2 regions of the Streptomyces sp. NPDC014733 genome follow, and region 2 is predicted to be linked to the other one. Evidence: riboswitches for the same ligand, from Rfam matches in the RefSeq annotation. Region 2 holds a riboswitch; the other holds the start of a gene.
What was found. A riboswitch is a leader RNA that binds a small molecule or an ion and turns the genes downstream of it on or off. The one in region 2 is predicted to bind glycine.
Positions count from the first base shown of each region.

Region 1: it holds a riboswitch for glycine, as region 2 does, so the genes downstream of both, gcvP (aminomethyl-transferring glycine dehydrogenase) here and gcvT (glycine cleavage system aminomethyltransferase GcvT) in region 2, are expected to answer to the same signal.

Region 1 is NZ_JBIBYO010000020.1:50,971-66,400, reverse strand. It holds gene ACF1BH_RS29220 (MerR family transcriptional regulator) at 1-220, shown strand, start outside; gene ACF1BH_RS29215 (bifunctional nuclease family protein) at 274-747, shown strand; gene ACF1BH_RS29210 (MerR family transcriptional regulator) at 1,026-1,574, shown strand; gene ACF1BH_RS29205 (DNA polymerase IV) at 1,662-3,356, shown strand; gene ACF1BH_RS29200 (PRC-barrel domain-containing protein) at 3,407-3,787, opposite strand; glycine riboswitch at 3,902-3,999, shown strand; gene gcvP (aminomethyl-transferring glycine dehydrogenase) at 4,187-7,072, shown strand; gene ACF1BH_RS29190 (DUF5999 family protein) at 7,134-7,340, opposite strand; gene ACF1BH_RS29185 (hypothetical protein) at 7,711-8,298, opposite strand; gene ACF1BH_RS29180 (glutamate-cysteine ligase family protein) at 8,829-10,403, shown strand; gene ACF1BH_RS29175 (hypothetical protein) at 11,126-11,350, shown strand; partial or broken gene ACF1BH_RS29170 (IS5 family transposase) at 11,526-12,398, shown strand; gene ACF1BH_RS29165 (PPOX class F420-dependent oxidoreductase) at 12,420-12,878, opposite strand; gene ACF1BH_RS29160 (substrate-binding and VWA domain-containing protein) at 12,955-14,742, opposite strand; gene ACF1BH_RS29155 (CPBP family intramembrane glutamic endopeptidase) at 15,046-15,430, shown strand, end outside.
Region 2 is NZ_JBIBYO010000001.1:76,052-91,481, reverse strand. It holds gene ACF1BH_RS00375 (catalase family protein) at 1-782, opposite strand, end outside; gene ACF1BH_RS00370 (Dyp-type peroxidase) at 839-2,191, opposite strand; gene ACF1BH_RS00365 (hypothetical protein) at 2,310-2,888, opposite strand; gene ACF1BH_RS00360 (L-serine ammonia-lyase) at 3,068-4,450, opposite strand; gene glyA (serine hydroxymethyltransferase) at 4,874-6,133, opposite strand; gene gcvH (glycine cleavage system protein GcvH) at 6,202-6,579, opposite strand; gene gcvT (glycine cleavage system aminomethyltransferase GcvT) at 6,733-7,860, opposite strand; glycine riboswitch at 8,008-8,102, opposite strand; gene ACF1BH_RS00340 (AAA family ATPase) at 8,366-9,190, shown strand; gene ACF1BH_RS00335 (enhanced serine sensitivity protein SseB) at 9,301-10,119, shown strand; gene ACF1BH_RS00330 (enhanced serine sensitivity protein SseB C-terminal domain-containing protein) at 10,178-10,963, shown strand; gene ACF1BH_RS00325 (ABC transporter permease) at 11,373-12,374, shown strand; gene ACF1BH_RS00320 (ABC transporter substrate-binding protein) at 12,471-14,219, shown strand; gene ACF1BH_RS00315 (ABC transporter permease) at 14,296-15,306, shown strand; gene ACF1BH_RS00310 (ABC transporter ATP-binding protein) at 15,303-15,430, shown strand, end outside.

The DNA of each region.
Region 1 (15,430 bases), on a different contig from region 2:
GCTCGGCCGTTTCGGGCTGGAACCGCGGCATCTGCGGGCCGTGAAGGCGGCCGCCGAGCGCGAGGCCGGCCTGGTGGAACAGGTCGTGGCGCCGCTGCGTCGGCACCGTAATCCGCAGACCAGAGCGCATGCGGAGGCCACGGCCAGGGAGCTGGCGACGCTCTCCGTGCGGCTGCACGCCGCGTTCGTCGAGAGCGCGCTGCGGGCCCATCTCCAGTGAGCAAATACCTGCCCGACTACCCAAACCTGCCGGGCACGTCCTAGGGTTGCTGTGTGAACGAGCTCGACGTCGTGGGTGTCCGGGTGGAAATGCCTTCCAGCCAACCGATCGTGCTCCTGCGGGAGGTGGGAGGCGATCGTTACCTGCCCATTTGGATCGGGCCGGGGGAGGCCACCGCCATCGCCTTCGCCCAGCAGGGCATGGTCCCTGCCAGGCCGCTGACACACGACCTTTTCAAGGACGTGCTGGAAGCGGTGGGCCAGGAGCTGACGCAGGTCCGCATCACGGACCTGCGCGAGGGGGTGTTCTATGCCGAGCTGGTCTTCGCCAGCGGGGTGGAGGTCAGTGCCCGACCGTCCGACGCGATAGCGCTGGCGCTGCGCACCGGTACGCCGATCTTCGGTACCGACGGTGTGCTGGACGACGCGGGTATCGCCATCCCGGACGAGCAGGAGGACGAGGTGGAGAAGTTCCGCGAGTTCCTCGACCAGATCTCGCCCGAGGACTTCGGCACCAACAGTCAGTGACAGCGGCCGGTGGCGGCGCGTTCACGGGTCTCCGTGAACGCGCCGCCACCGGCTGATTCTTTTCGGTCAACCAGCCAGGCCTTCCCCGTCTCGGGTCACGAGAAACCACTCGTGGGGTGATTATCACTCGGCGTGGCGAGCGCGGCGATCGTTGACGCACCCCGAGTGACTGCATACCGTCGATATGGCAGGTCCCGTCCGGGACGTGGAGGACGGAGGGCGGCGTGGCAATCACCGGTGACGGTACGGCGGAGGGGGCGTTGCCGCTTCCCTCGAACGTGGTGGCGGACCGCACCCCGGTACAGCCCACCGCGGCGTCGGCGGAGCCCGGAACGGCGGTCGTCGGCTATCGCGGACCGACCGCGTGTGCCGCCGCCGGCATCACCTACCGGCAGCTCGACTACTGGGCGCGCACCGGACTGGTGGAGCCGAGTGTCCGCCCGGCGTACGGCTCGGGTACCCAGCGGCTCTACAGCTTCCGGGATGTCGTCGTCCTGAAGATCGTCAAGCGGCTGCTGGACACCGGCGTCTCGCTCCAGAACATCCGCACCGCGGTGCAGCACCTGCGCTCCCGAGGGCTGGCCGACCTGACGCGGATGACGCTGATGAGCGACGGCGCGACGGTCTACGAATGCACCTCCCCGGACCAGGTCGTCGATCTCCTCCAGGGCGGTCAGGGTGTCTTCGGCATCGCCATCGGCGTCGTGTGGCGGGACGTGGAGAGCGCGCTCTCCCAACTGCACGGTGAGCGCGTCGACACCGGCGAGACCCTGGTCGGGCAGAACCCGCACGACGAACTGGCCCGGCGGCGCAACCGCGCGGGCTGACCCCCCGGCCCTCCTCGGACGGTCTTCGCCGGGCGCTCCGGCCCTGCTCGGGGCCGATTGTCAGTGGTATGCGGCAGCATCGGTCGTGTGAGACGAGCGCCGACGATTCTGCATCTCGACATGGATGCGTTCTTCGCGGCCGCCGAGCAGGCGGCCAAGCCCAGCCTGCGCGGTAAGCCGGTGGTCGTGGGCGGGATCGGGCCGCGCGGCGTCGTCTCGACCGCGTCGTACGAGGCGCGGGTGTTCGGGGTGCGGTCGGCGATGCCCACGGCCCAGGCACGTCGGCTGTGCCCCAACGCCGCCTATCTCAGCCCCCGCTTCTCCGTCTACCGGCGGGTCAGCGACAGCGTGATGCAGCTGCTGCACGCACTGTCGCCGCTGGTCGAGCCGTTGAGCCTGGACGAGGCGTTCGTCGACCTGGAGGCCGGCGGTGTCGCCGCCGATACCGCCTCCGCCCGCGCCGTCGGCGAGCAGCTGCGGCGCGACATCAGGGCGGTCACGGGGCTGACGGGCTCGGTGGGGCTGGCCGGGGCGAAGATGCTGGCCAAGATCGCCTCGGAGGCGGCCAAGCCGGACGGCCTGAGGATCATCGAGCCGGGCACCGAGCGGGAACTGCTGGGGCCGATGACCGTCCGCACCCTGCCGGGCGTCGGGCCGGCGACGGCCGAGGTGCTGCGCCGAGCGGGGATCACGACCGTCGCGGAGACCGCCGAGGCGGGGGAGGCGGAGCTGGTGCGGCTGCTGGGGAGGGCGCACGGGGCGGGGCTGTACGCGATGGCCCTGGGCCGGGACGACCGGCCGGTCGTGGCCGAGCGGGACGCGAAGTCGGTGTCGGTGGAGGACACCTTCGAGGTCGACCTCACCGACCGCACCCGGGTGCGTAACGAGCTGGTGCGGCTGGCCGAGCGGTGTGTGCAGCGGCTGCGGGCCGCCGGCCGCTCCGGCCGCACGGTCGTGATCAAGGTGCGGAACTACGACTTCTCGACCCTGACGCGCTCGGAGACGCTGCGCGGGCCCACCGACGACCCCGCGGTGGTGCGGGAGGCGGCGGTCCGTCTGCTGGACCTCGTCGACACCACGGGTGGCGTGCGGCTGCTGGGGGTGGGGGTGAGCGGTCTTGCCGACTTCACCCAGGAGGATCTCTTCGCCCAGCTGGCCACGGAGCAGGAGGCCGCCGAAGCGGCCCAGGTGGCGGCTGCGGAGGGCGAGGAGCGGGGCGGGGCGGAGCCGGCGGAGGAGCTGCCGCGCCGCTGGCATCCGGGGCTGGACGTCATCCATGACGAGTACGGAGCCGGGTGGGTGCAGGGCAGCGGGGTGGGGCGGGTGACCGTGCGGTTCGAACAGCCGTGGTCGCCGCCGGGGCGGGTGCGGACCTTCGCCGTCGACGATCCGGCGCTACGGCCCGGGGAGCCGCTGCCGCTGGTCGGCGGTCCGCCGACGCCGGATCCGGTACGGGGCGAGGCGGAGGCGGAGGCAGGGCCGGTCACGGGCGGTCAGGGCGGGTCGAGCGGGAGACCCGGGGACCCGATATCCGGATGCGGGCGGCCGGAGCCGGGCGGCCCGGGGGCGGACGATGCGGAGCCGGGGCGGGCGGAAGCGGACAGCCGGCGATCCAGCCGCCCGGAAGCGGGCCACCAGGAGCCGGGCCGGGATTTCCGGGGCCCGGACCGCTCGGAATCGGACCGGGCAGGGGCATCGCCCCAGGGCGCCCGCATACGGGAGACGGGCCGGTACGGCCCGTCGACGGCCGCTGCCGTGGGTAAGTCCTGCCAGGGCTCGTAGTCCGGGAGGCAGACGCGGAAAGGGAGGGAGGACGCGGGGGGGGGCGGTGTTCAGTCGTCCGATCCTGCGATGTTGCCGAAGTTCTTGTCGGCGGGGGGCCGGTCGATGTCTGCCGGGGAGGTGATGTCCAGCCGGTAGTGGTGGTAGAGCTGGAGTTCCTGTTCGGGGGAGAGGTGACGGCCGACGCCGAAGTCGGGGGCGTCCTTGATCAGCTTGCGGTCGTAGGGGATGTGCAGGGCGTCGTCGACCAGGCGGCTCGGCTCCAGAGGGACGAAGGCGTCGCGACTGAAAAGTCCGGTGCGCACTGCCGCCCATTCGGGTTCGCCGGTCGCATCGTCGAGGTAGACCTCGTCCACGGTGCCGATCTTGGTGCCCTGGCGGTCGTAGGCCTTGCGGCCGATCAGGCTCCGCGGGTCGATATCGGTTTGCACGGCCCCTCCAACTGTTCGCAACTGCCTTGTGACACCTACCAAACGGCACATTTCTTATGTCGGCCACTCGAAGGATCCCCCGGATGACGCGCTGGTAGGCTGGCAAATGGCCGCTGATCCCGTGCGGGAGAGTCCACGTCGTTCCGCGGCGCGGACGCCGAAGGAGCAAATCCTCCCCGGAAACTCTCAGGCACACGTACCGCTCGGACGAGGTCACTCTGGAAAGCAGGGCGGGCTATGGACGACGCAGCGCCGGAACCCCTCCTCACCGACGGTGAAAGCCGGGCCGCAGCCGCGGGCCGGTGAAGCTCTCAGGTTGAGATGACAGAGGGGGAGGCCGTCCGGGCACCAGCGCCGTGGTGCCCCTCGTAGGTCGTTGAGACCAGGAGGCCCCCGCAGATGACCACCAATCGCATCCCGCTGACCGAGCTGGAGCGCGGTACGCCCTTCGAGCACCGGCACATCGGTCCGGACCACGAGGCGCAGGCCAAGATGCTCGCGCAGGTCGGATTCGGTTCGCTGGACGAGCTGACCGCGGCCGCCGTACCCGATGTGATCAAGAGCGCCGAGGCGCTGGGGCTGCCGCAGGGCCGCTCGGAGGCGGACGTCCTCGCCGAGCTGCGCGCCCTCGCCCAGCGCAATCAGGTCCTGTCGTCGATGATCGGCCTCGGCTACCACGGCACGTTCACGCCGCCGGTGATCCTGCGCAACGTCATGGAGAACCCCGCCTGGTACACGGCGTACACCCCGTACCAGCCGGAGATCTCGCAGGGCCGCCTCGAGGCGCTGCTGAACTTCCAGACGATGGTCGCCGACCTCACCGGCCTGCCCACCTCGGGTGCGTCGCTCCTCGACGAGGGCACCGCCGCCGCCGAGGCCATGGCCCTCTCCCGGCGCGTCGGCAAGGTCAAGCAGGGTGTCTTCCTCGTCGACGCCGACTGCCTGCCGCAGACCGTCGCCGTCATCCGGACGCGCGCCGAACCCACCGGTGTCGAGGTCGTCGTCGCCGACCTGACCGACGGCATCCCGGCCGAGATCGCCGAGCGCGGCGTCTTCGGTGTGCTGCTGCAGTACCCGGGGGCGTCCGGTGCGGTCCGCGACCCCCGCGCGGTCATCGCGCAGGCCCAGGAGCTGGGCGCCGTCGTCACCGTCGCCGCCGATCTGCTGGCCCTGACCCTCCTCACCTCGCCGGGCGAGCTGGGCGCCGACATCGCGGTGGGCACCACCCAGCGCTTCGGTGTGCCGATGGGCTTCGGCGGCCCGCACGCCGGCTTCATGGCCGTACGCGAGAAGTTCGCCCGGAGCCTGCCCGGCCGCCTCGTCGGTGTCTCCGTCGACGCCGACGGCACCAAGGCGTACCGCCTGGCCCTGCAGACCCGCGAGCAGCACATCCGCCGCGAGAAGGCCACCAGCAACATCTGCACCGCGCAGGTGCTGCTCGCTGTCATGGCCGGAATGTATGCGGTCTACCACGGCCCGGACGGACTGGCCGCCATCGCCCGCCGCACCCACCGCTACGCCACGGTCCTCGCCGAGGGCCTGAAGGCCGGCGGTGTGGAGCTGGTGCACGGTGCGTACTTCGACACCCTGACCGCCCGGGTGCCGGCCCGTGCCGCCGAGGTCGTCGCCGCCGCCCGGGACGCCGGTGTCAACCTCCGCCAGGTCGACGCGGACCACGTCGGCATCGCCTGCGACGAGACCACCGGCCGGACGCAGCTCGCCGCCGTCTGGCGCGCCTTCGGCGTCTCCGGCGACGTCGAGCAGCTGGACGCCGTGGCCGCCGACGCGCTGCCCGAGAGTCTGCTGCGTACCGGCGACTACCTCACCCATCCCGTCTTCCACCAGCACCGTTCCGAGACCGCGATGCTGCGCTACCTGCGCCGCCTGTCCGACAAGGACTACGCGCTCGACCGCGGCATGATCCCGCTCGGGTCCTGCACGATGAAGCTGAACGCGACGACGGAGATGGAGCCGGTCACCTGGCCGGAGTTCGGGCAGCTGCACCCCTTCGCCCCCGCCGAGCAGGCGCAGGGCTACCTCACGCTCATCCAGGAGCTGGAGGAGCGGCTGGCCACCGTCACCGGCTACGACAAGGTCTCCCTCCAGCCGAACGCCGGCTCCCAGGGTGAGCTGGCCGGTCTGCTGGCGGTTCGTGCGTACCACCGCGCCAACGGCGACGAGCAGCGCACCGTCTGCCTCATCCCGTCCTCGGCTCACGGCACCAACGCCGCCAGCGCCGTGATGGCCGGGATGAAGGTCGTCGTCGTCAGGACCGGCGAGGACGGCGAGGTCGACACCGAGGACCTGCGCGCCAAGATCGACAAGCACCGCGACGAGCTGGCCGTCCTGATGGTCACCTACCCGTCGACCCACGGTGTCTTCGAGGAGCACATCACCGAGATCTGCGCCGCGGTGCACGACGCGGGCGGCCAGGTCTACGTGGACGGCGCCAACCTCAACGCGCTGGTCGGGCTCGCCGAGCCGGGCAAGTTCGGCGGCGACGTCTCGCACCTGAACCTCCACAAGACCTTCTGCATCCCGCACGGCGGCGGTGGCCCCGGCGTCGGCCCGGTCGGCGTCCGCGCGCACCTCGCGCCGTACCTCCCCAACCACCCGCTGCAGCCGACGGCGGGCCCGGAGACCGGCGTCGGCCCGATCTCCGCCGCGCCCTGGGGCTCGGCCGGCATCCTGCCGATCTCCTGGGCGTACGTCCGCCTCATGGGCGGCGAAGGGCTCAAGCGCGCCACGCAGGTCGCGGTGCTCTCCGCCAACTACATCGCCAAGCGTCTGGAGCCGCACTTCCCGGTGCTCTACACCGGTCCCGGCGGGCTGGTCGCGCACGAGTGCATCATCGACGTCCGCCCGCTGACGAAGGCCACGGGCGTGACCATCGACGATGTCGCCAAGCGGCTGATCGACTACGGGTTCCACGCCCCGACCATGTCGTTCCCGGTGGCCGGCACGCTGATGATCGAGCCGACCGAGAGCGAGGACCTCGCCGAGCTGGACCGCTTCTGCGACGCGATGATCGCCATCCGCGCGGAGATCGAGAAGGTCGGCAGCGGCGAGTGGGACAAGGACGACAACCCGCTGCGCAACGCCCCGCACACCGCGGGCGCACTCGGCGGTGAGTGGGCCCACCCGTACACCCGCGAAGAGGCAGTCTTCCCGGCGGGCGTCGTGGCGGCGGAGAAGTACTGGCCGCCGGTCCGCCGTATCGACGGCGCCTTCGGTGACCGCAACCTCGTCTGCTCCTGCCCGCCGCTGACGGAGTACGACGGCTGACGTCCGCGCAGCGATGAGGGCCCTCGGCGAGCGCGCCGGGGGCCCTTTGACGTGCGACGGGTCAGACGGTGGTGGCGACCCGGGTCGTGCCGTCCGGACGGTGCGGGGCGATGACCTGACCGTCCGGCAGAAGCTCACCGGTGTCCTCGAAGAGGAGGACGCCGTTGCACAACAGGCTCCAGCCCTGCTCCGGGTGGTGCGCCACGGGATGCGCGGCTTCCCGGTCGCTGGAGTCGGCTGACGGGCAGGGCGGCTGGTGCTGACACATGGGCACTGTCTTTCGCTGCGGATGGGTGATCGTCGTCATGCGGCTCGATGAGCGTGAAGTGGTCATGGCCGCTTCCCCCGTTTCCTTCGGTTGGACTCAGTGTTGCCCCGCGGACGGATTTCCGCAGGGATTTCGCCGCAGTGGTACGCACTCGATACGGACGTGTCACCCGTGCGGGCGGTTGCTCCCAAATGCGCACCCTGCCAGGGAGGTTGGGGGAGGGACGGTGGACGGTGGCACGCAGGGCGCACAGCAGAGCGCCCCGCGGCGTGGAGGGCTCACGGGGCGCTCATTCGCACGGTGTGTACGCCGTACGGAATGCGTCGGCGCGTCAGGTCGGAATCCGTCCGCCGGGTGCGTCCGTACGAGGTCAGGCGGTGGAGCCGAGGAGCGGCGGCGGGGCGAGACGGTCGCTGAGCCGGGGCAGCAGGTCGGCCGCCCGCTGCGGGAGGTGCGCGGCGATCCCGGGCGGCGCGGGGGCGAGCGGCACCAGGAGATCACCTGCGGCCGGCAGCCCCGAGGTGCCGTCGGAGGCGATGTCGTGGTGCAGCCACAGCGTCAGCATGTACAGCTCCGGCACGGACAGCAGCCGCGGCTGGTACCCGGCGCTGAGTGATTCGGCCTGGTGCAGGGCCTGTTCGGTCGCCGTGACGTACGGGCCGCCGCAGAAGTGTGCGAACGCCCAGCCGTCCGCCGTCAGCCGTGCCTCGGCCGCCGCCACCGGCCGCCCGCCGCCGGTCACCAGGAAGCGCCAGCCGGCCAGCCGGGTGCGGGGCGGGACGCCGGTGCGGCCGATGCCGTCCAGGACGTGGACCGGCAGCGGGTGGTCCGCGCTGAGCGGGCCCTGATGGGCGCGGAGCGCGGCGGGACGGGCCTCGCGGACGGCGGTGGGCGAGCCGAGGGCGGTGAGTACGCTGCGCAGGGCGGGCGCGGGGGCAGCGGGTACATGCAGCGGCATGGTGGTCGCCTCTCACTTGGACACACGGTGCGGCACGGCAGACGCGGACGGCGTTGTCAGCGTGCGGGGTCGGAGCCGGGCGCGTATCTCCGCGCAGGGGCGCGCAACGCGACACGGGGCCCAAGTCTCCGCCTCGTGAGCGGAGTTTATACGACGTATGTTCCCACGGTGTTTCCGGTAAACGCTCCTGTGATTTCCGGCAAGGGGTAATCCGGTCCCCTTGTGGAGACGCTTCCTCCTTCTTTGTGTGGAGGGCGGGCAATCCGCCTCGATATTCTCCCGTCGGATGGTAGGCCGAATCTTCCCGGTGGATTTCCGAGATAATTGTCGACGGCGGTTGTCGCCGCAATATGCCACAGGTACGTGCCGGGCTCTCCGTCACTTCGAGCCTATCGGCAGCCGAACGCCCTTGAGGCGTTATGGATCAGATCACCGGGGCATCATCGACCGTGACGCGTGCCCCGGTGGTGCCGGGGACGGCCCCGGACGGCCCGTGGCTGCGGGCCGTCCACTGGAGGAAGGACCCTTCGATGGGGGAGAAGGTCGCCGCGGACGGCATCGGCCTGGCGGACCGGGAGCGTTATCGAAGAAAGCTTCAGGAGTGTCTTGAGGGGTTGGCGAGGCTGCTGGGGGAGAAACGGTTCGACCGGCCGAAAAACCTGGTCGGCCTGGAGATCGAACTCAATCTCGCCGGGGCCGACGGACTGCCGCGGATGATGAACTCCCAGGTGTTGGAGCGTATCGCGAGCAAGGATTTCCAGACCGAACTCGCCCGCTGCAATCTTGAGGTGAACATCGCCCCGCACCGGCTGCACGGCCAGGTCTTCGAGCAGCTCGCCGAGGAACTCCGTACCGCACTCGCCTATGCCGACCGTAAAGCCCGTGAAGTGGCTGCCCGGATCGTGATGATCGGTATTCTGCCGACTCTGGACACCACCGATCTCACCGCTGCCAGTCTCTCCGAAAACGACCGCTATTTCCTGCTGAATGATGAAATGCGGGCGGCGCGCGGTGAGGACTTCGCGCTCGACATCCAGGGCGTCGAACGGCTCGTGGCCCGTTCACCGTCGATCGCCCCGGAGGCCGCGTGCACCTCCGTACAGTTGCATCTTCAGGTGACGCCCGGCCGGTTCGCCGCGGTGTGGAACGCGGCCCAGGCGCTCGCCGCCGTCCAGGTGGCCGTCGGAGCCAACTCGCCGTTCTTCTTCGGCCGTGAGCTGTGGCGCGAGACACGGCCGCCGGTCTTCCAGCAGGCCACCGACACCCGGCCGCCGGAACTCCAGGCGCAGGGCGTACGTCCGCGCACCTGGTTCGGGGAGCGCTGGATCGATTCGGCATACGACCTCTTCGCGGAGAACGTGCGGTACTTCCCGCCCCTGCTGCCGCTCTGCGGAACGCAGCACCCGCTGCGCGTCCTCGACGCGGGCGGCGTCCCCGACCTGGCGGAACTGGTGCTGCACAACGGCACCGTCTACCGGTGGAACCGACCGGTGTACGCGGTCACCGACGGCGTACCGCATCTACGGGTCGAGAACCGGGTCCTGCCGGCCGGGCCCACCGTCGCCGATGTCCTCGCCAACACTGCCCTCTACTACGGGCTGGTGCGCGCGCTGGCCGAGCAGCCGCGTCCGGTGTGGAGCCGGCTGCCGTTCGCCGCCGCCGCGGAGAACTTCGCCGCCGCCTGCCGCCACGGCATCGACGCCACGCTGCGCTGGCCGCGTCCGGGGCGGGGCGGGGTGGCGGAGATACCGGTGACCCGGCTGGTCCGGCAGGAGCTGCTGCCGCTGGCCGCCGCCGGGCTGGACGCCTGGGGCGTCGAACCGGCCGACCGGGACCGCTACCTCGGCATCATCGAGGAGCGCTGCGCCCGTCGCACCAACGGCGCCTCCTGGCAGACCGCCGCCTACCACCACGCACGGGAACAGGGCCTGGACCGCGGGGCCGCGCTGGCTGAGATGACCCGCCGCTACAGCGAGCTGATGCGATCCGGCGAGCCGGTGCACACCTGGCCCGTCGCCTGGTCCGCCGTCCGCCGGACCGTACCGTCGCCGCGCCGCGCGGAGGCGAACGGGTGGGGGAGCGGGGAGGGAGCGGCCGGTGGCTGAGGCGGCGGGCGGCACGCGTCGGCGACCTCCCCCTGCGCATCGCAAGACGACCGGCGGCTGAGGCGTCCGGGGTGAGGACCGCCGGCAGGCGGCGCGCCACCTCGCCCGCCTCCGGCCCGGCCGCGGGGGCGTCGTGGTCGGGGTGGACGGCGCGAATTGTGGCCCCAGGCGGGCAGCCGGCGCCGGGGTGTGCCGTCCGGGGCGGTCGCTGCGGGCCGGGGGCGGGCACCTAGGCCGACGGCCACGGCCCCATGACTGCGCGGCGACGAAAGCGCGTCCCGTACCTCCGAGCACAGTCCGTGTACGGGAGGGCGGCATCTGGTGGGCGGTGGCCCCCCGGCAGGCCCCGGTCGCCCAGCCACCGCTCGGCGACGAGAGGTGGAAGACGTAGTGGAAGACGTAGTGGGCGATCCGGACGAGGTCGGCGTCGTCGGGGAGAGGCAGTGGCCGATGTGCGGCCGCGCCCGTTCCGGCGTGTGCTCCCGCGCGGAGTCGTCGTCGGCACCGAGCAGGGAGCAGAGGTGCTGGCACTCGGCGGTGGTGGCAGTCGACTTCGGCCTGGGGAGGGCCGCATGACTGTCGGCGGACGGCCTGTGCGCCCCTCCGCATATCTCCGCGCCCCGCGAGCCTCGCGCATGGACCGCCGGACGCGGCGCTGCAACGCCTGGGCCACTCCCGCCATGCGGTCGCCGCGTCGTCCCCGCTTCCCCGCAGGCGCCCTGATGGCCCTGGAGAGGGACACCGCCTGCCTCGGCACCGGGGTGTGGTGGAGCGTCTCGTCGAACGACGCGTTCCGCTGCGGTGGCACAAGGTGTCCCTCGAACTGCCCGCGGCCGATATCGCACTGCACGGGCAGCGCCGACTCGGCGACGCCCCCGCCCCCGATGGTCTGCCCACTTGCGCAGGAAGCCGTCCCACTGCTCGTCGACGCGTCGCAGATGACGTGAAGTGCGGCAAGGCGCAGCACCCCGTGGCGATGCAGTGGCGAGGGCGGCACGAGGTGACGGTAGGCGTCGCCGTCCTTCCGCCGCGCGCCGTGCCGGAATTCCCCACGCGGACCGCTGACCGATCGTGCTAGGGCCTGTTGCGAAAGTGGATCAAGGTCGGAGATGATCACTTTCTGTGGGGAGTGGTGATCTGACGAACGGCCAGTGGCCCGCTTGGAACCCTTGCTGCCCGTTGGCAAGAAGCCGGGCCGTCCGCGGACTTGGACGCGTCGGCAGCTGCTCGACGGCATTCGATGGCGGACCAGGACCGGGGCACCGTGGCGGGACGTGCCCGAGCGGTACGAACCGTGGGACCGGGCCTACGACCTGTTCCGGCGCTGGCAGCGCAACGGCACCTGGAAGCGCATCCTGGAGCAACTACAGGCCGAAGCCGACGCGAAGGACCTGATCACCTGGGCTGTGAGCGTGGACTCCACCATCGCCCGAGCCCACCAGCACGCCGCCGGAGCGCGGGAAAAGGGGACCTGCAGAAGGAACCGCCCTGCGGCGTCGATGTAGCGCCCGACGACCACGGTCTTGGACGCTCACGCGGCGGGCTGACCACCAAGCTGCACCTGGCGGTCGAGCAGGGACAGAAACCGCTGTCCCTGCTCGTCACCGCCGGCCAGCGGCACGCCAGCCCCCAGTTTCAGCCGGTCCTGGACGCCATCCGCGTGCCCCGAATCGGGCAGGGCCGACCATGCTCTCGGCCGGACAAGGTCCGCGCCGACCGGGCCTACGGCTCGCGCGCGAACCGCGCCTACCTGCGCAGACGCGGCGTGCGGTGCACCATCCCGGATAAGGCCGACCAGATCCGCAACCGCCAGAGACTCGGTTCCCGCGGTGGTCGCCCGCCGAAGTTCGACAAGGGCGACTACAAGCAGCGCACGCTGTCGAATGCGGGATCAACCGACTGAAACGCCATCGCGCGGTCGCCACGAGGTACGACAAACTCGCCGCCCGCTATCACGCGACCGTGCTGGTCGCAGCCATCAACGTGTGGCTGTGACCAGCACGGAACCGATTCGTCCTAGCCGCTGATGTCGAGTGCTGTTCCGTACAGCCGGTCCACCTTCAACCGGATGACCACTCGGCGCTCGGCAACCAACTGTTCCAAAAACGCGTCTTCATTCTCCGGCTTCGCGGCCTGGGGAATCATCCCGAGCAACTCCCGACCAACCGCGTCGCCAGGAACCGTCGTGATCTCGGAGACCTCGGCCTCACCTTCGGCAACGGCGAACGACCACACGTCACTGCCCTGCACATGCAGCGCCGCACGCGGATCGCGCCGCAGGTGCCCGACCTTGATGCGGTCAGCCGTCGTCGAGAACCGCACAATGCGGGCCTCGGAGTCCCAGCTGTACAGCATGGTGGTCAGGTGGGGGTGGCCACTGCGCTTGACGGTGGCGAGCGTGCCGAACTGCTGCTTGCCAAGCAGGTTGGAGAGGGCTTCATCGGACAGTGAGCGAGGCGCTGGTCCTTGAGTCATGACGTGGTCAACATCCATAGCCTCCCAACAATTTCGTGGACGCCGTGAACCCAACGCCCCACTTTCACAACACGCCCTAGCTCGGTTCCGTGCTCCCCGCGGCGACGATGGCCTGCTGGATCACCTCATCGATCTGCGACGGGTCCTGGACCTCGTGGGCGGAGCCGCCGGTCGGGGCGACCATACGGTCCAGCGCCGACTTGTCCGCCTCCGGGCCGAGCGCGAGCGCAATCAAGGGTATGGGCCGCCCCGGGTCCGTCAATTTCTTCATCTGTTCCAGCAGCCCGTCCAGGCCGATGCTGTGGGCGTCGTCGTCCGCGCCATCGGTGACCACCACGACCGCGTTGAACTTCCCCTCGGCATACGACGACCGTGCCTCGCGGTACGCGGCGAGCGTGGTGTCGTACAACCCCGTGCCGCCACCGGGGACAGGGGTGAGCGCCCGCAGCGCGGAGGCGAGGCCGTCACGGTGGCCGGCGCTTCCGGAGTCCCGGCCGCCGAGCCGGGCGGTGGGGGACAGCTCCAGGTAGTCGCGGTCACCGTCGAGCAGCGTGGCGAACTTCCACAGCCCTATTTCGTCGTCCGGCGTGAACGTCGCCAGCGCCCGGAGCAGCGCATCCCTGGCCAACGACATCCGGGACCGGCCGCCGCTGCCCGGCACCGCGAGTGCCATGGACGACGAGGCGTCCACCACGGTGGTGAGCCGGGCGTTCTCCACGGTGACCGTCCACACGCCGAGCAGCGCCTGTATCTCCTCGGCGGAGGGCAGCGAGGCGGCGTCCTGGGTGTACGGCTGCGGCGCGCGGCCGCCTGCCGCGCGGGTCACCTTCTCGTCGGCCCTGCCGTGCCCCGCCCGGAATCCGTGGGCGCGCAGCACCTGCTGGCCCTTGGGTGTGGCCAGCAGCGTCATGAAGCGGCTGGCGGCGCGCGACTTGTCGGCGTCGAGTTGGTTCTCGTCCACGAGGGTGTACGGGTAGTCGAGCTGGGCGGTGCCGTCCTGGGGGTAGAAGAGCTCCAGCCCGGGCCCGGACGCGGCACGGTTGTGGGCGAATGCGGCCTGTTCGGAGAGAAGCACGGCCTGGTTGCGGTGCGGAGCGGCCGTCTCGGCTTCGGAGGCGCCGCGCGGCAGCGTCGCGGCGAGCTTTTCGTCGTCGTCGGCGAGGTGCCGGTGGAGCACCTTCGCAGCGTCGGCCGTCCGGCTCTGTGCCGTGTCGGCGTCCGAGTCCGTCCCCTCCTTTCGGTAAGCGGCGTCGATGCGGGAGAGAGCGAGGAGTCCGGTGGCGCTGCGCGCGGGATCGGCCACGCCGAGCGGCAGCGTGCCGTCATCGGCGGCCTTCGCCATCGCGGCCCAGCCGTAGGTCTTCTTCGGCCAGCCCAGTTTCTCGGCGAGGGTGGGCACGGCGCCCAGCGCGAGCGGGGAGGCCGCGATCGTCTCGCTGGTGGTCAACGGTGTGCCGCTGGCCGCGTCCACGCGGTCCGCCCAGAGGGTGGAGTCCGGTATCCAGACCTGGAACTCGGAGTGCGCCGGACGTTGGGCGAGGGAGTCGGCGACCTCCGCTCCGGAGCGCGCCGTCACCTTGACGTCCAGGCACTTCCCGTCGGTGCGTGCCTCATCGTGTCGCGCCTGGTCCGCCACGTCGTCGAGGGCGGGAGCGATATCGGGCGAGGCGACGACATCGAGCCGGACGGAGTCTCCGCCGCACGGCTTACCGAACGGCAGCAACTCGCTGCGCAGCACCACCACCGCGCCCGCCGCAAGGGCGAGGACCAGCGCCGTGGCGAGAACGACGGTGCGGCGACGCACGCCGGGCCGGGCCCCCGCGCCGTCCGGTTCGGAGCTGTCGGGCAAGCTGTGACGTCCCATCGCGGTAGCGCCTCTCCTGCGTCTCGGAACTCGCTCGGGACTCGGCGGAGGCGGGTCACACCACGTGGACGGCGCCTGCCCCGGCCTGTCGCGCGATCTTCGTACCTGCTGCGGCGACCCTAGCCGGGCAGGCGTGGCACGGGTGGCGGTATCGCGGAAGTGGTGGAAGTGATGGGTGCGCAGGCACGGTCGGGAGCGGAGAAAGCGGTGGAAGTGGAGAAACCTGTGGGGTCGGATGTGGATGTCCGTGGCGGAACCGGCGTACCCGGTGACGGCCGGCCGGGGGAGTTCCTGCCCCGGAAGATGCTGCGGAACGAGACGCTTCTGGTGCTGGCCCTCTCGCTGGGGGCCAGTGGGGTGTCCGCGCTGATCAGCTTCCTCGGCGCGCTGACCCGCCCCGAGGGCCTCAAGGCGCAGGCGGCGACGCTGAACGGTTCCCATGCGCCCGGCCGGCCATGGCTGGACCTCGCCTGGCAGCTCTTCGGGATCGCGACGGCGCTGGTGCCGGTGGCCCTGGTGGCGCATCTGCTGCTGCGGGAGCGCGTGGGCGGGCTGCGAGCGTTGGGGTGTGACCGCCGCCGTCCCGGGTTCGACCTGGGGCGCGGTACGGCGCTGGCAGCGGTGATCGGCGGCAGCGGGCTGCTGCTCTACCTGGGCGCGCGGGCAGCGGGCTTCAATCTCACGGTGG
Region 2 (15,430 bases):
AGTTCGGCTTCGAGCGCCGGCCGGAAGACCTCCGGCGCGGAGGCCGGGTCGATGTCGCGCCGGATCACCGCGGCGGCGGCGGACGGATCGGGGGTGATACGCACCTTGGCGATGTAGTCCCCGTGCCGGACCGCACCCATCGTCCAGTAGCTCGACAGCAGCAGGTTCACCGGAGCGGTCTTCGACAGGCGCAGGAACGCCAGGAACTCGTCCCACGCCCAGTTCTCCTGGTCCAGCGTTCCCTTTCCGGTCACGAAGTCGGTGAAGAAACGATGTGCGCCGGACCGGCCCTGGGAGAAGTAGTCCGGCGCGTTCAGGAACAACTCCTGGATGAAGAGGTAGTGCTCGATCGTGTTGCAGAAGAAGACCGGTCCGTTGATGTTGGCGTAGTCGAAGGTGCCCGTGTCCGGTTCATCCTCCAGCAGGGTCGGGCCGGGGATGTCGAACATCTTCAGCGCCAGTCCGGCGGCGGCGCCCAGCTTTGCGTCTGCTCCGGTGTGAGGCGAGCCGTTGGAGAAACGGATGAGCGCGTCGTGGGTTCCCGGGGTCGCGTAGATGCCCTGGGCGTACTCGGAGGGCAGCCCGTCCAGGATCTCCACTTCCCCCCGGACCAGCCCGTAGCCCTTGGCGTGGGCGTCGCGAAGGGCCCGTCCGGTGCCACCGGCACGGACCGACTCGGCGATGTAGCTCTCGGTCTTCTCGATCACCGTCTGTACGTTGCGGTCGAAGTGCGGGTCGTCGTCTTCGACGTCAGGTGTGTAGCGGACGAACGGTGTTGCCATGGGATCGGCCTCTCCTCGGAGAGCGTGGGCGGACCCTCGGGCGAGGGGAATCGCCGTCAGTCCTCCAGTTCGGCGAGCCAGCGCAGCGCACGCAGACCCGGCACGAAGCAGTACTCGCCGCCGCGGGTGACCACGAAGTCGGGCAGGTTCCGCAGGCGCCGGCGGACCGGCTTCTCCGGGATGGTGACACTGCCGGTTCCGCCGTGGTGCCCGGCCAAGGGGTCCTTCTCGCCCGGGTGGCCGATGAAGTTTCCGTCATTGACCCACTCGGCTTTGATGAATTCGAACTGCCGCTCCAGATGGGCTCCGAGGAAGACCCCCACCAGCCCCCGCTCCGCGCCGTCGTCCTCCAGCACACCCTCCGGAAGCGGCGGGCCGTAGGTGGTGCCACGGCGGATGAGGCGGTGCATCCGGGCGTCGCCGATGATGGTGGAATCACGGGGGTTGGTGCGCCGGATGTGCGCACCGGCGGGGCACCGGAAGCCTTGGTCGTCGTTCTCCCGGTACAGGAAGTTGTTGACGCGGTGCGGATCGGCCGCCAGCTCCTGATCATCGTGGTCCGGTGAGAGCGTGAGCGGTGCTCCGCTGGGCCAGCGGCCGACCATCTTCGCCGCCAGGAGGGCCTCCTCCTCGGCGCTGGAGCTGTTCGCGCGCAGGTACTGCCGCCAAGCCGCCACGTTGGTGTGGACCTTGCGGACGGCCGCGTAGGTCCCGTTGCGCCCCAGCACGTCGGGGCTGGGGGCGGGCGGCAGGCTGCCGGTTTCGTCGGGGTAGCCGAGGATGAACTCGCCGGCCTTGATGGGGGCTTCCTGCGGGTTGGAGCCGGGCAGTCCGACGCCCTCGATGTTCGGATGGCTGATGCCGTCACGGAAGCCGAAGGTGGTGCGTCCGGTCGGGAGCTGGCGGACGTCCTGCTGCCAGATCACCCGGACGCCGGGCGTGTCTTCGTAGGCGACACGGGCCCGCTCCAGCTCCTTGTCCAGCTGCGCCGCATCGGAGGACAGGGCGCTCAACGCGATGTGGACATCGCCGGTTCCGAACGGCGCCTCCCAGTGGGCCGGTGCGCTCTCGCCCACGTCGCCGATCAGCTCCGCCCGGGCGGCCATGCCCTCACGAAATGCCCGCGGAAAGCTGTCCAGCGACTCCTGCGGGACCCCCAGGGCCGCAAGTCCCTGATAGGTGAACGCCACGGCGACCCAGGCATCCTGGCGCGGGTCCGTCTCGGGCAGACCGCCCGAGGTCACCGGCAGCAGCCGCCGTAGCAGGGCGCGCCCCGCACGGCGGTCGTCGACGCGCAGGAAAATGAATTTCCCCTCGTAGGGGACGGGCCGTGGTCGCAGGGCCCCGCTCTGGACGTCGTCGATCTCGACGCGCACGCCGGACCCGCTGGTGCTTGCCGCCGTCTCCATGGTCGCTTCTGCCTCCACATCGGTCTCTGTCCGAGCAGCCCTGCGATGGCCGACCCACCCCGACCGGCGCGGTCCACCGATGGTGGGTCGGCTCCGAGGGCCGGCTGTGTCCGGCGTTCTAGGCCGAGGCTTCCTGCAACAGCTTCTGGAAGGCCGGCGTGGCCACCAGCTCCGCGTTGGCCGGGTTGTCCAGCGCGGCCCGGAACTCAGGGGTGTCCAGTACCTCCTCGAACGCCTCGTCCACCCGGTGGTCCTTCCAGATCTGCTGAACGGTCAGATCCGGATAGGAGCTGACGAAGACCCCCGCGGGTTCCTGATGGGCGACGAACCAGTCCTTCACCCCTGGATCGCTGACGCCGGGGAACCCTTCGCTGTGCGAGAAGATCGTGTCGAAGTGCTCCCCCACCACCGTTTTGCCGAAGTCGTCGATGTAGGTGTCCCAGGAGCCGTCGAAGACGCTGGCGAACATGAACTGGGTGTCGTTGTCGAAGATCACGTGCCGTGCGTCGTGCAGAGTGCCGATCTGGCGCAGCGCAGCACGGTTCTCCGCGCCGGCGATCTTGGCGAGATCCTTACGCAGCGCATCCGCGTGGCCCGGCTTGATCTTGGTGAAGACGGTGAACTCGCTGCAGACCCCGTCCGACTTGCCCGGGCGCTCGGGGTGAGCAGGTTGGGTCGCACCCGTTGTGGAAGCCATCGTGAGATCCTCCTGCCTACGGTCGATGCGAGGGTCTCCCACCGCGCGGATCGTGGCGTGCCTTCGCCCTCGCCTCTTCATCGTCACCGCGGACGCTCCGCCCCGCATCCGCGCCGCTGAGCGACAGGGAAGGCCCTGACCGCGCCGGAGGAGACGAACGCGCTGCAGGGCCGACTCCCTCAGCACTCGATGATGTTCACCGCGAGACCGCCGCGCGCGGTCTCCTTGTACTTCACCGACATGTCCGCGCCGGTGTCCTTCATCGTCTTGATGACCTTGTCGAGGGAGACGTGGTGGCGGCCGTCGCCGCGCAGCGACATCCGGGCGGCGGTGACGGCCTTGACGGACGCCATGCCGTTCCGCTCGATGCACGGGATCTGCACCAGACCGCCGATCGGGTCGCAGGTCAGGCCGAGGTTGTGCTCCATGCCGATCTCGGCGGCGTTCTCCACCTTCTCCGGGGTGGCGCCGAGGACCTCGGCGAGACCGCCCGCCGCCATCGAGCAGGCCGAGCCGACCTCGCCCTGGCAGCCGACCTCGGCGCCCGAGATGGAAGCGTTCTCCTTGAAGAGCATGCCGATCGCACCGGCGGCGAGCAGGAAGCGGACCACGCCGTCCTCGTCGGCGCCGGGCACGAAGTTCATGTAGTAGTGCAGGACCGCGGGGATGATCCCGGCCGCGCCGTTCGTGGGGGCGGTCACCACCCGGCCGCCGGCCGCGTTCTCCTCGTTGACGGCCATCGCGTAGAGGGTGATCCACTCCATGGCGTGCGCCTGGGCGTCGCCCTCGGCGCGCAGCGCGCGGGCGGCGTTGGCGGCCCGGCGGCGGACCTTCAGACCGCCCGGCAGGATGCCCTCCCGGGTCATCCCGCGCTCCACGCACGCCTGCATCACCCGCCAGATCTCCAGCAGCCCGGCGCGGATCTCCTCCTCGGTGCGCCACGCCTTCTCGTTCTCCAGCATCAGCGCGGAGATGGACAGGCCGGTCTCCTGCGTCAGCCGCAGCAGTTCGTCGCCGGTGCGGAAGGGGTGCGTCAGGACGGTGTCGTCGAGCTTGATGCGGTCCTCGGCCGCCGCGTCCTCGTCGACGACGAAGCCGCCGCCCACCGAGTAGTACGTCTTCTCCAGCAGCGGCGCACCGTGCTCGTCGTAGGCGAAGAGGGTCATGCCGTTGGCGTGGTACGGCAGGGAGCGGCGGCGGTGCAGGATCAGCTGGGTCGCCTCGTCGAAGGCGATCTCGTGGGCGTCCCCTATCTCGGCGGCCAGCAGGCGCAGCCGGCCGCTCGCGCGGATCTCGGCGACACGGGAGTCGGCGTTCTCCACGTCGACGGTGCGCGGGGAGTGGCCCTCCAGGCCGAGCAGGACGGCCTTGGGGGTGCCGTGGCCGTGGCCGGTGGCGCCGAGCGAGCCGAACAGTTCCGCGCGCACCGAGACGGTCTGGGCGAGCAGCCCGTCCTTCTTGAGGCGGCCGGCGAACATCCGGGCCGCGCGCATGGGGCCCACCGTGTGGGAGCTGGAGGGGCCGATGCCGATGGAGAAGAGGTCGAAGACGGAGATGGCCACGGTGGCGGACTCCCTTGTCTGCTCGTGAGGGGCGGTGCGGGCGGGGAGGGGATCGGGAGGTTGGTGCGGTTTTCGGGGTGTATCGGTGCCGACAGACGAGCGTAACCCGGACGCGGTGCGGGCCGTCGCACACGGCCCTACGGGCGGCCGTCCGCCCGGGGAACGGCGGGTGCCGGGGCACTTGGGGCGGCCGTACGGAGCGGTCGTACGGAGCGGTCGGCGTGGGGCCCCGCCGCCGGTGTACGCGCCCGGGGTCCGCGCCCGTTCCATGGGCTTCGCGCCGGATTGTTCCGCGTCTTCGGGCAGGCAGACGGCGAGCCCGGGACCGCGGGGCCCCGGGCTCGTGGCCCGTACCGCCGCCGGGCGCCGCGTGGTGCGGCTCCCGGCGGCCACGGCGCGCGGCGGTGCGCCGCGCGCCCCGTCTCAGAGCGAGGGGTAGAGCGGGTGCTTCGCGGCGAGGGCGGCGACCCGCGCCTTGAGCGACTCGACGTCGTACGACGGCTTCAGCGCCTCGGCGATGACGTCGGCGACCTCGCGGAAGTCGTCGGCGTCGAAACCGCGGGTGGCCAGCGCCGGGGTGCCGATCCGCAGACCCGAGGTGACCATCGGGGGCCGCGGGTCGTTCGGAACGGCGTTGCGGTTGACCGTGATGCCGACCTCGTGGAGGCGGTCCTCGGCCTGCTGGCCGTCCAGCTCGCTGTGGCGCAGGTCCACCAGGACGAGGTGGACGTCGGTGCCGCCGGACAGGACCGAGACGCCGGCCTCGGTGACGTCCGGCTGCACCAGGCGCTCGGCCAGGATGCGGGCGCCGTCCAGGGTGCGCTGCTGGCGCTCCTTGAACTCGGGGGACGCCGCGACCTTGAAGGAGACCGCCTTGGCCGCGATGACGTGCTCCAGCGGACCGCCCTGCTGACCCGGGAAGACCGCAGAGTTGATCTTCTTGGCCAGCTCCTGGGTGGAGAGGATCACGCCGCCGCGCGGACCGCCCAGGGTCTTGTGGGTGGTCGTGGTGACGACGTGGGCGTGCGGCACCGGGTTGGGGTGCAGACCCGCGGCGACCAGACCGGCGAAGTGCGCCATGTCGACCATCAGGTACGCGCCGACCTCGTCCGCGATCTTGCGGAAGGCGGCGAAGTCGAGCTGACGCGGGTAGGCGGACCAGCCCGCGACGATCAGCTTCGGGCGGTGCTCACGGGCGAGGCGCTCGACCTCGTCCATGTCGACCAGATTGGTCTTCTCGTCGACGTGGTAGGGCACCACGTTGTAGAGCTTGCCGGAGAAGTTGATCTTCATGCCGTGGGTGAGGTGACCACCGTGGGCGAGGTTCAGGCCCAGGATGGTGTCGCCCGGCTTGATCAGCGCGAACATCGCGGCGGCGTTGGCCTGCGCACCGGAGTGCGGCTGGACGTTGGCCGCCTCCGCGCCGAAGAGCTCCTTGATGCGGTCGATGGCGATCCGCTCGACCACGTCGACGTGCTCGCAGCCGCCGTAGTAGCGGCGGCCGGGGTAGCCCTCGGCGTACTTGTTGGTGAGAACCGAGCCCTGCGCCTCCATGACGGCGACCGGAGCGAAGTTCTCCGAGGCGATCATTTCGAGGGTGGACTGCTGACGGTGAAGCTCGGCGTCGACGGCGGCGGCGACGTCGGGGTCGAGCTCGTGGAGGGAGCTGTCGAGAAGCGACATGGGTCTTCTCCTGGAGGGTCAGGGGGGCGCGGAGCGCTTCCGGTACGGGCGGCGGCCGAGCGGCGGACTCAGCCGGCGGTGAAGGCGGTGTACTCGTCCGCGGAGAGCAGGTCGCCGGGGACCGCGGTGACCTTCACCTTGAACAGCCAGCCGTCCTCGAACGGGGCGGTGTTCACCAGCGAGGGGTCGTCGCTGACACCCTCGTTGACCTCGGTGATCTCGCCGTTCACCGGCGCGTAGAGATCGCTGACCGACTTCGTCGACTCCAGCTCGCCGCAGGTCTCGCCCGCGGTGATGGTGTCGCCGACCTTCGGCAGGTCCACGAAGACGACGTCGCCGAGCGCGTTCGCCGCGTGCTCGGTGATGCCGACCGTCGAGACGCCGCCCTCGGCGTCCGACAGCCACTCGTGCTCCTTGCTGTAGCGCAGGTGCTGGGGGTTGCTCATGGGTCGATTCTCCTGTACGCGAGGGTGTGGTGGTGAAAGGGGTCTTGCACAGTGAGACACACCGGCGGCCGCCGGGCCGCACCGGCCCGGCGTGGTGGTCCCACCGGTGGTGACATGTCCCGCTACGGACTACTTCGTCCGCGGGGATGCGGGCTACTTCTCCCGCTTGTAGAAGGGCAGCGCCACGACCTCGTACGGCTCGTGGCTGCCACGGATGTCGACCTTGACACCCTCGGTGCCCGGCGCGGCGTGCGCGGCGTCGACGTACGCCATCGCCACCGGCCGGCCCAGGGTCGGCGACGGTGCGCCGGAGGTCACCTCGCCGATCACGGTGCCCTCGGCGTCGACCACCGCGTAGCCCGCGCGCGGCACCCGGCGGCCCTCGGCGATCAGGCCGACGAGCTTGCGCGGCGGCTGCTCCTCGGCACGCGCGGCGGCCGCCTCCAGCGCGGCGCGGCCGACGAAGGCGCCGCCGTTGGACGTCTTCTCGAACTTCACGACCCGGCCGAGACCCGCGTCGAACGGCGTGGTCGCCGTCGTCAGCTCGTGGCCGTAGAGCGGCATGCCCGCCTCCAGGCGCAGCGTGTCGCGGCAGGACAGCCCGCACGGCACCAGACCCACGTCCTTGCCCGCCGCCAGCAGCGCCTCCCAGAGCGCGGCCGCGTCGTCCGGCCGGACGAACAGCTCGAAACCGTCCTCGCCGGTGTATCCCGTCCGGGCGATCAGCGCCGGCACCCCGGCGACCGTGCCGGGCAGTCCGGCGTAGTACTTCAGCCCGTCCAGGTCGGCGTCGGTGACGGCCTTGAGGATGCCGGGGGACTCCGGGCCCTGCACGGCCAGCAGCGCGTAGGCGTCGCGGTCGTCGCGGATCGCCGCGTCGAAGCCGCCGGCCCGGGCGGTCAGCGCGTCCAGGACGGTCTGTGCGTTGGAGGCGTTGGCGACGACCATGTACTCCGTCTCGCCCAGGCGGTAGACGATCAGGTCGTCGAGGATGCCGCCGTCCTCCCGGCAGATCATGGTGTAGCGGGCGCGGCCCGGCTTCACGGAGCCGATGTTGCCGACCAGCGCGTGGTCGAGGAGGTCGGCCGCCTGCGGGCCGGTGACGGTGATCTCGCCCATGTGGGAGAGGTCGAAGAGGCCGGCGCGGGTGCGGACGGCGACGTGCTCGTCCCGCTCGCTGGCGTAGCGCAGCGGCATGTCCCAGCCCGCGAAGTCGGTCATGGTCGCGCCCAGCGCGCGGTGGACGGCGTCGAGCGCGGTGCGGCGGGGGGCATCGGTCATGGTGGGCTCCCGGACAGGATGAGAGGGCATGTCTCCCCATCTGTCATCGGAACCTGAGAGGTTCACCGGAATCCCGCGAACGGGCCGGTTTGCACCTTGGGTGGAACCGCCTCCCGGACCGGGCCGCGGCTCGCTTTTCAGATCTGCCTCGCCCGCGCGGTATAGGGGCCTGAGAGATTCAAGGGAGGACTTGCTCCTTCGGCGCCCCGGCGCGCGGCCGGGGACTCTCCCGCGCGGATTCAAGCGGCCGGTATGCAGTTGACCGTGCACGGCGGAACACCGGAGTGCACGTGGCGCCGACATCATTGCACGGGAACGCCGCACGTAGGAGCCCCGGTCCGGAACCCGCCGGGCCGGGCGGACGGAGCGCCTCCGCGCGGCCCGTGCCGCATCCGGGGCGGGCACCGGAACACCCCACGCCTTGAAGCGCATTACCTTTCCTTGACACTGTGCGGGCAGGGGACGGGCGCCGCCCGGCCCCGCCGGAGGGGGAGGGGCGATCACGGTGCAGAGCGAAGCCATGCGCACGGCCATGCCGGAGACCGGGGGCGCCGCGCCACCCGGCCTCGTGCCCGCGCCCCGCACGTCCCGGGAGCCGCACGGTACGCCGGGGCGGCGCCGGGAGCCGCGCCCGGACGCCGCCCCGGCACCGGCCCGCGACGGGACGCCGCCCCCCGCCGCCCCCGCCGTCACCGACCTCCGCTCCCGCCCCGCCGCCGAGCTCCCGGCCGAACTCCGGTTCCCCGCGGGCGCGGTGGTCGTCGTCTCCGGGCTGCCCGGCGGCGGCAAGAGCACCCTGATGCACCGCATCGTCCCGTCGGCCGACGGCGGCGGTGCGCCCGTCCACCGTGTCGACTCCCAGGACGTGCGCGAGCGCTGGGAGCGCGGCCGGCTGCGCCGGGTGCCGTACGTCCTCTACCGGCCACTCGTCCGGGTGGCGCACTACCTCGGGCTGGGCCGGGTGCTGCGCTCGGGGCGGGCGGCGGTGGTGCACGACTGCGGGACGCAGCGCTGGGTGCGCCGCTGGATCGTCCGCGCCGCGCACCGCGGCGGGCGCCGTCCGCACCTGCTGCTGCTCGACGTCCCGCCGGAGGTGGCCCGGTGCGGCCAGCGCTCGCGCGGGCGCGGGGTGTCCGGCTACGCCTTCGCCCGGCACCGCGCGGCCGCCCGGCAGCTGATCGGGGACGCGGCGGCGGGCCGCCCGCCGCGGGGTTTCGCCTCCGCCGTGCTGCTGGACCGCGCCGCGGCGGACCGGTTGCGCGCACTCCGCTTCGGCGGCGGCGGTCCCGCGGCCCGGGCGGCGGGCGCGGTGCCCCCGTCACTCGTCTAGGGTCGGTCGTCACACTCCCGTTCACCTCCTTGGGGTGACGGTGCGGGTGTGGCGACACGCCCTAGGGTGTCGTCGGCCGGAGCGCGCGGTACGGAATCGGATGGATGGACATGAACTTTCCCGAGCAGGGGATCGAGCAGGGGATCGAGCAGGGAATACCGCAGCTGGCGTGGCCCGCCAACGAACTCGAAGAGGTCCTCGGGGCCTCGGTCGGGCACCCCGGCGCGGGCGGCCGGATCGTGGAGGTGCTGGGCCGCAGCCGGGTGTGGGTGCCGCTGCCCAACGGCGGTGGCCCGGACGCCGCGGGCCCCGGCGGCCGGGGCCTGGACCTGCCCACCGTCGTGATCGACGACGTGGCGTACGTCCCGGTGTTCAGTTCCGAGCAGGAGTTCCTGCGGACCGTCGGTGCTCACATGTCCTTCACCGTCGCCCCGGCGCAGGAGTTCGCCCGCGGGCTGCCGCCGCTGCTCGGTATCGCCGTCAACCCCGGTGGCACGGTCGGCACCGTGCTGCCCGCGCCCGCGGTGGCCGAGCTGTGCCGGGAGACCGGGACCGGGGCGCCCGCGCCCGTCGGCGGCCGGGTGCGGCTCTTCGAACCGGACTGGCAGGAGGAGCCGGTGGACTTCCTCGCAGCCGCCGGGCTGGAGTTCTCCGCCGTCGGAATTGTCCGAACTGCCCGTCGTGCCCTGGCGAGTGTGGAGGGCGACACGCCCGCACTCTTCGTCGGAGTCGAGATCGACACCACCCTCGCCGACCCCTACGACGACGCCACCCGCGAGGTGGCCGTCACGGCCCTGGGGCGCGCGCTCGGCGCGGTGCCGGTGGCCTGGCCCGTCCAGTTGGTACTGCTGGAGGTCGCCCAGGGTGACCCGGTCGCCGACTGGATGGGTGCGCGCGTACGGCCCTTCTACTCCCGGGACCACTCGTAAGCTGGACGGACGACGGGCGGACGTACCCCACGCGGCCGCCGGAGAAGGGACGGACCACGTGAGCGCGGGTGCGCATCAGGGAGCGGCGGCAGGCCGGGTCGAGCAGATGCTGGGACAGGTCACACCCGGCCGCTACGACGCCTATGAAGCGCTGCTGCACGCGCTCGCCGCCGGTCAGGTCTGGATGCTGCTCTGGCACGGCCGCGCCGGGATGCCCGACGCGCAGTACGGGAACATGGAGGTCGACGGCCTGGGCTACGCGCCCTGTGTCACCTCCGCACCCGAGCTGGCCGCCTCCGGCTGGAACCGCGACCACGAGTTGGTCACCGGTGTCGAGATCGCCTCGGCCCTCTTCCCCGACCGGTGGGGCCTGTGGCTGAATCCGCACGCCCCCGGCGGCGGCGTCGGCATCCCCTGGCTGGATCTGCGCCGGATCGCCGGCGGCCTCGACCGGCTCCCCGCCGGACCGCTGCGGATCACCGAACCGGTCATCGACCTCCCGCAGTTCTACGCCCTGCTCGCGCAGAACGCCCACCGCACGCCCGCCGTACGGTCGTTGCGCCGCGCGTGGGTGCAGCCCGCCCTCGGCGCGCCGTACCTCGCCCTCGGCCTGGACCTCTACGACGCGGGCCAACAGAGCGTGGAGGCCGCCCGGTTGATGGCCCAGCAGGCCATGGGCGCGGTCCCCGACGGGCTGCCCGTCTCGACCGTCGCGATGCACGACGAGTACGACCCGGTCGCCATGTGGATGCGGGCCTGCGCCCGCCCCTTCTTCGACCGCGAGGGCTACGGCGCCCCGGCGCAGCCGCCCGCCCCCGGGTACGGCTACCCGCGCCCCTACTGACCCCGGCGGCGCGGCCTCCGGGCCGCCCCGGGGTCTCCGCCGTCAGGGACACGGCGTCGTAAATCGTCCTGTTCGCCCGCGAATTGACGGGCATTTTCCCGCCACCGAATTCTCCGCTCAGACGCCCGATGCGTCCGTATAGCGGAGACTTGTGGACCAGATCACAGTTGCGCATCCATTCACCTTGGGGGCTGGTGAGTGATCGCGAATCGGATGAAGACTCCGGCAGCAGGGCATCGGCCCTGTGTACGAACACCATCCGGACACCTGCCAGGTGAATGCGCAGCGTTTCGTGTTGCGAACGTTCCGTGGCAACCCGTACGAGGCGTGCGGCGGCGATGGGGACCAGGCCGCGAGCGCGGCGGGGCGTGAGGCCGGCCACCGTCGGCCGAGAGGGGTCAAAGGCACTGTGACCGCACCGATCGAGACCACCGGCGCGGCTGCCCAGACGCAGCCGGAAGCGGTGCTGAAGGGCGTGGAGGGCAAGCGGATCGAAGGCCGCTCGCTCGGCCGCATCGCGCTGCTGCGCTTCCGGCGCGACAAGGTCGCGGTGGCCGGTGCCATCGTTGTCATCCTGCTGATCGCGGTCGCCGCGCTCTCCCGCCCGCTCCAGGCGCTGCTCGGACTCGACCCGGACAGCCCCAACCAGTCGCTGATCGACCCCAACACCACGCTCCCCAAGGGCGACCTGGGCGGGATGAGCGGCGCCCACCCGCTGGGCGTGGACCCGAAGTTCGGCCGCGATCTGCTCGCCCGGGTGCTGGAGGGCTCCTGGGTCTCGCTGATCGTCGCCTTCGGCGCCACCCTGCTCTCCGTGGCGATCGGCACGGTCATGGGCGTGGTCGCCGGTTTCTACCGCGGCCGGGTCGACGCGGTGATCAGCCGGCTGATGGATGTCTTCCTGGCGTTCCCGCTGTTGCTGTTCGCCATCGCGATTTCCGCCTCGCTCCAGGGCGGCGCTTTCGGCCTCACCGGACTGCCGCTCCACCTCTCCGTCCTGATCTTCGTCATCGGCTTCTTCAACTGGCCGTACATGGGCCGGATCGTGCGGGCGCAGACCCTGTCGCTGCGGGAGCGGGAGTTCGTCGACGCGGCGCGCGGCATGGGTGCGCGCGGCCCGTTCATCCTCTTCCGCGAACTGCTGCCCAACCTCGTCGGCCCGATCGTCGTCTACTCGACGCTGCTGATCCCCTCCAACATCCTCTTCGAGGCGGCCCTGAGCTTCCTGGGCGTCGGCATCCAGCCGCCCCAGGCGTCCTGGGGCGGCATGCTCAACCAGGCGGTCAAGTACTACGAGGTCGACCCGCAGTACATGCTCGTCCCCGGTCTCGCCATTTTCGTCACCGTGCTCGCGTTCAACCTGCTCGGTGACGGTCTGCGGGACGCACTGGACCCCCGCGGCGGCCGCTGAGCCGGCCCCCCCGCCCGCCGCACCGCGTCCGGTCGTCCCGAGTTTTCCGAAGTCATCTCTCGAAGTGTTCGACGATTGAAGGGGAGCGCCACCAACATGCGAAGGTCAGTTCCGGTCGCGGCGATAGCGGCCATCACCAGCGCGGGCCTGCTGGCCGGCTGCACGGGGGGCGCCGGATCCACCGCCTCCGGCAAGGCGAACGCCGCCACCGAGGGCATCGTCAACGCCTCGGACGCGAAGGGCGGCACGGTCACCTACGCGATGGCCGACGCCCCGGAGTCCTTCGACCCGGGCAACACCTACTACGCGTTCGTGTACAACTTCAGCCGCCTCTACGCGCGTTCCCTCACGACCTTCAAGCCGGCCCCCGGCCCCAAGGGCAACGAGATCGTCCCGGACCTCGCCGAGTCGATGGGCAAGTCCTCCGACGGCGGCAAGACCTGGACGTACAAGCTCCGCGAGGGCGTGAAGTTCGACGACGGCACCGCCGTCACCTCGCAGGACGTCAAGTACGCCGTCGAGCGCTCCAACTTCGCCCGCGACACGCTGTCCCTGGGGCCGAACTACTTCCAGCAGTTCCTCAAGGACAACGACGGCGACGGCTACAAGGGTCCGTACAAGGACAAGAGCAAGGCCGGTCTGAAGTCCATCGAGACGCCGGACGACCACACCATCGTCTTCCACCTGAAGAAGGCGTTCGCGGAGTTCGACCAGCTGGTCAGCGCCCCGCAGACGGCGCCGGTCCCGCAGGCCAAGGACAAGGGCGCCGACTACACCAGGGCCGTGGTCTCCACCGGTTCGTACAAGTTCCAGGACTACCAGGAGGGCAAGCAGCTCACCCTCGTCCGCAACCCGTACTGGTCGGCCAAGACGGACCCGCTGCGCAAGCAGCTGCCGGAGAAGATCGTCCTGAAGCTGAAGGTGGCGCAGTCCACCATCGACAAGGACCTCCTCGCCGGCAACACCATGGTCGACATGGCCGGCAAGGGCGTCGACGCGCAGACCCAGGCGCAGCTGCTGACCGACGCCAAGGAGAAGGGCAACACCGACAACGCCCTCGGCCAGCGGCTCAACTACCTGGCGATCAACACCAAGGTGAAGCCGTTCGACAAGCTCGAATGCCGCCAGGCCATCGAGTACGCCGTCGACAAGAAGGCCGTACAGACCTCCCTCGGCGGCCCGATCCGCGGCGACATCGCCTCCACCGTCCTGCCGACGGACATCCCCGGCTACCAGAAGTTCGACCAGTACCCGCAGAAGTACGCGGGTGACAACCTCGACCTCGGCGAGGCCAAGAAGAAGTGGGCCTCCTGCGGTGCCGGGAACGTCTCCACCACCATCCTCGCCCGCAGTGACCGGCAGGAGGAGGTGGACGCGGCGACCTCCGTCATCTCCTCGCTGAAGAAGATCGGCGTCAACGCCAAGATCCAGCAGTACCCGAGCAGCAAGTACTTCTCGGACTACGCGGGCGTGCCGTCCTTCAACAAGAAGAACAACGTCGGTCTGATGATGATGCAGTGGGGCGCCGACTTCCCGACCGGCTACGGCTACCTCCAGCAGATCCTCAACGGCAAGGCCATCTCCCAGTCCGGCAACACCAACCTCTCGGAGACGGACGACCCGGAGATCAACAAGCTCCTCGACTCCGCCGTCGCCAACCCGGACAAGGCCGGGCGTGAGAAGGCGTACGCCGAGATCGACAAGAAGGCGATGAGCCAGGCCCTGATGGTCCCGCTCACCTACTTCAAGGTCCTGAACTACCGCTCCCCGAAGGCCACGAACATGGTGGCGACCTCGGCCTACAGCGGGCAGTACGACTACCTCAACATCGGCGTCAAGAAGTAAGTCCCGGAAGGCAGGTGAAGGCATTGGTGCCCGCGGCCGGCCCCCTCGGCCCCGCGGGCACCGACGCCGCATCCCCGTGTTCTCGTACCTCATCCGCAGGGTGATCAGCGCGGTGATCCTGCTGCTGATCGTCAGCGCGGTCACCTTCGGCATCTTCTTCCTGCTGCCGAAGATCGCCGGGCAGACCACCGACCAGCTCGCCCAGCAGTACATCGGCAAGTCGCCGACGCCCGCCGACATCGCGGCGGTGAAGAGGAACCTCGGCCTGGACAAGCCCGTGTACGAACAGTACTGGGAGTTCCTCAAGGGCATCTTCACCGGCGTCGACTACAAGTTCGGCCCCGAGGCGGCGCGGTGCCACGTCCCGTGCTTCGGCTACTCCTTCAAGACCCACATCGAGGTCTGGCCGGAGATCCAGTCCCGCCTGCCGGTCACCCTGTCGCTCGCCTTCGGCGCGGCCGTCGTCTGGCTCGTCTCCGGCATCACCACCGGCGTCATCTCCGCGCTGCGCCCCGGCTCGCTCTTCGACCGGTTGTCGATGGGCGTCGCCCTGGCCGGGGTGTCGCTGCCGATGTTCTTCACCGGAGCCATCGCGCTGGCGCTCTTCACCTACCAGTGGCCGATCTTCGAACGCAGCGACTACGTCCCGCTCTTCGACAACCCCCTCCTGTGGGCCCGGACGCTGGTCCTGCCCTGGGTGACGCTGGCGTTCCTCTACTCGGCGCTCTACGCCCGTCTGACCAGGGCGGGCATGCTGGAGACGCTGAGCGAGGACTACATCCGCACCGCACGCGCCAAGGGCCTGGGGGAGCGCACCGTCGTCGTCCGGCACGGGCTGCGCGCCGCCCTGACCCCGCTCATCACCGTGTTCGGCATGGACCTGGGGCTGCTGCTGGGCGGTGCGCTCATCACCGAACAGGTCTTCTCGCTCCAGGGCGTGGGCGCCTTCGCCGTCCAGGCGATCACCGCCAACGACCTGCCCAACATCCTCGGCGTCACCCTGCTCGCCGCGTTCTTCATCGTCCTGTGCAACCTGGTGGTGGACGTCCTGTACGCCGCCGTCGACCCGCGCGTGAGGCTCTCGTGACCGACTCCGACGACACCGCATCCGGCGCCCCGAAGCCGTCCGGCGAGGGAGCACCCTTCCTCGACGTCCGCGATCTGAAGGTGCACTTCCCGACCGACGACGGCCTGGTCAAGTCCGTCGACGG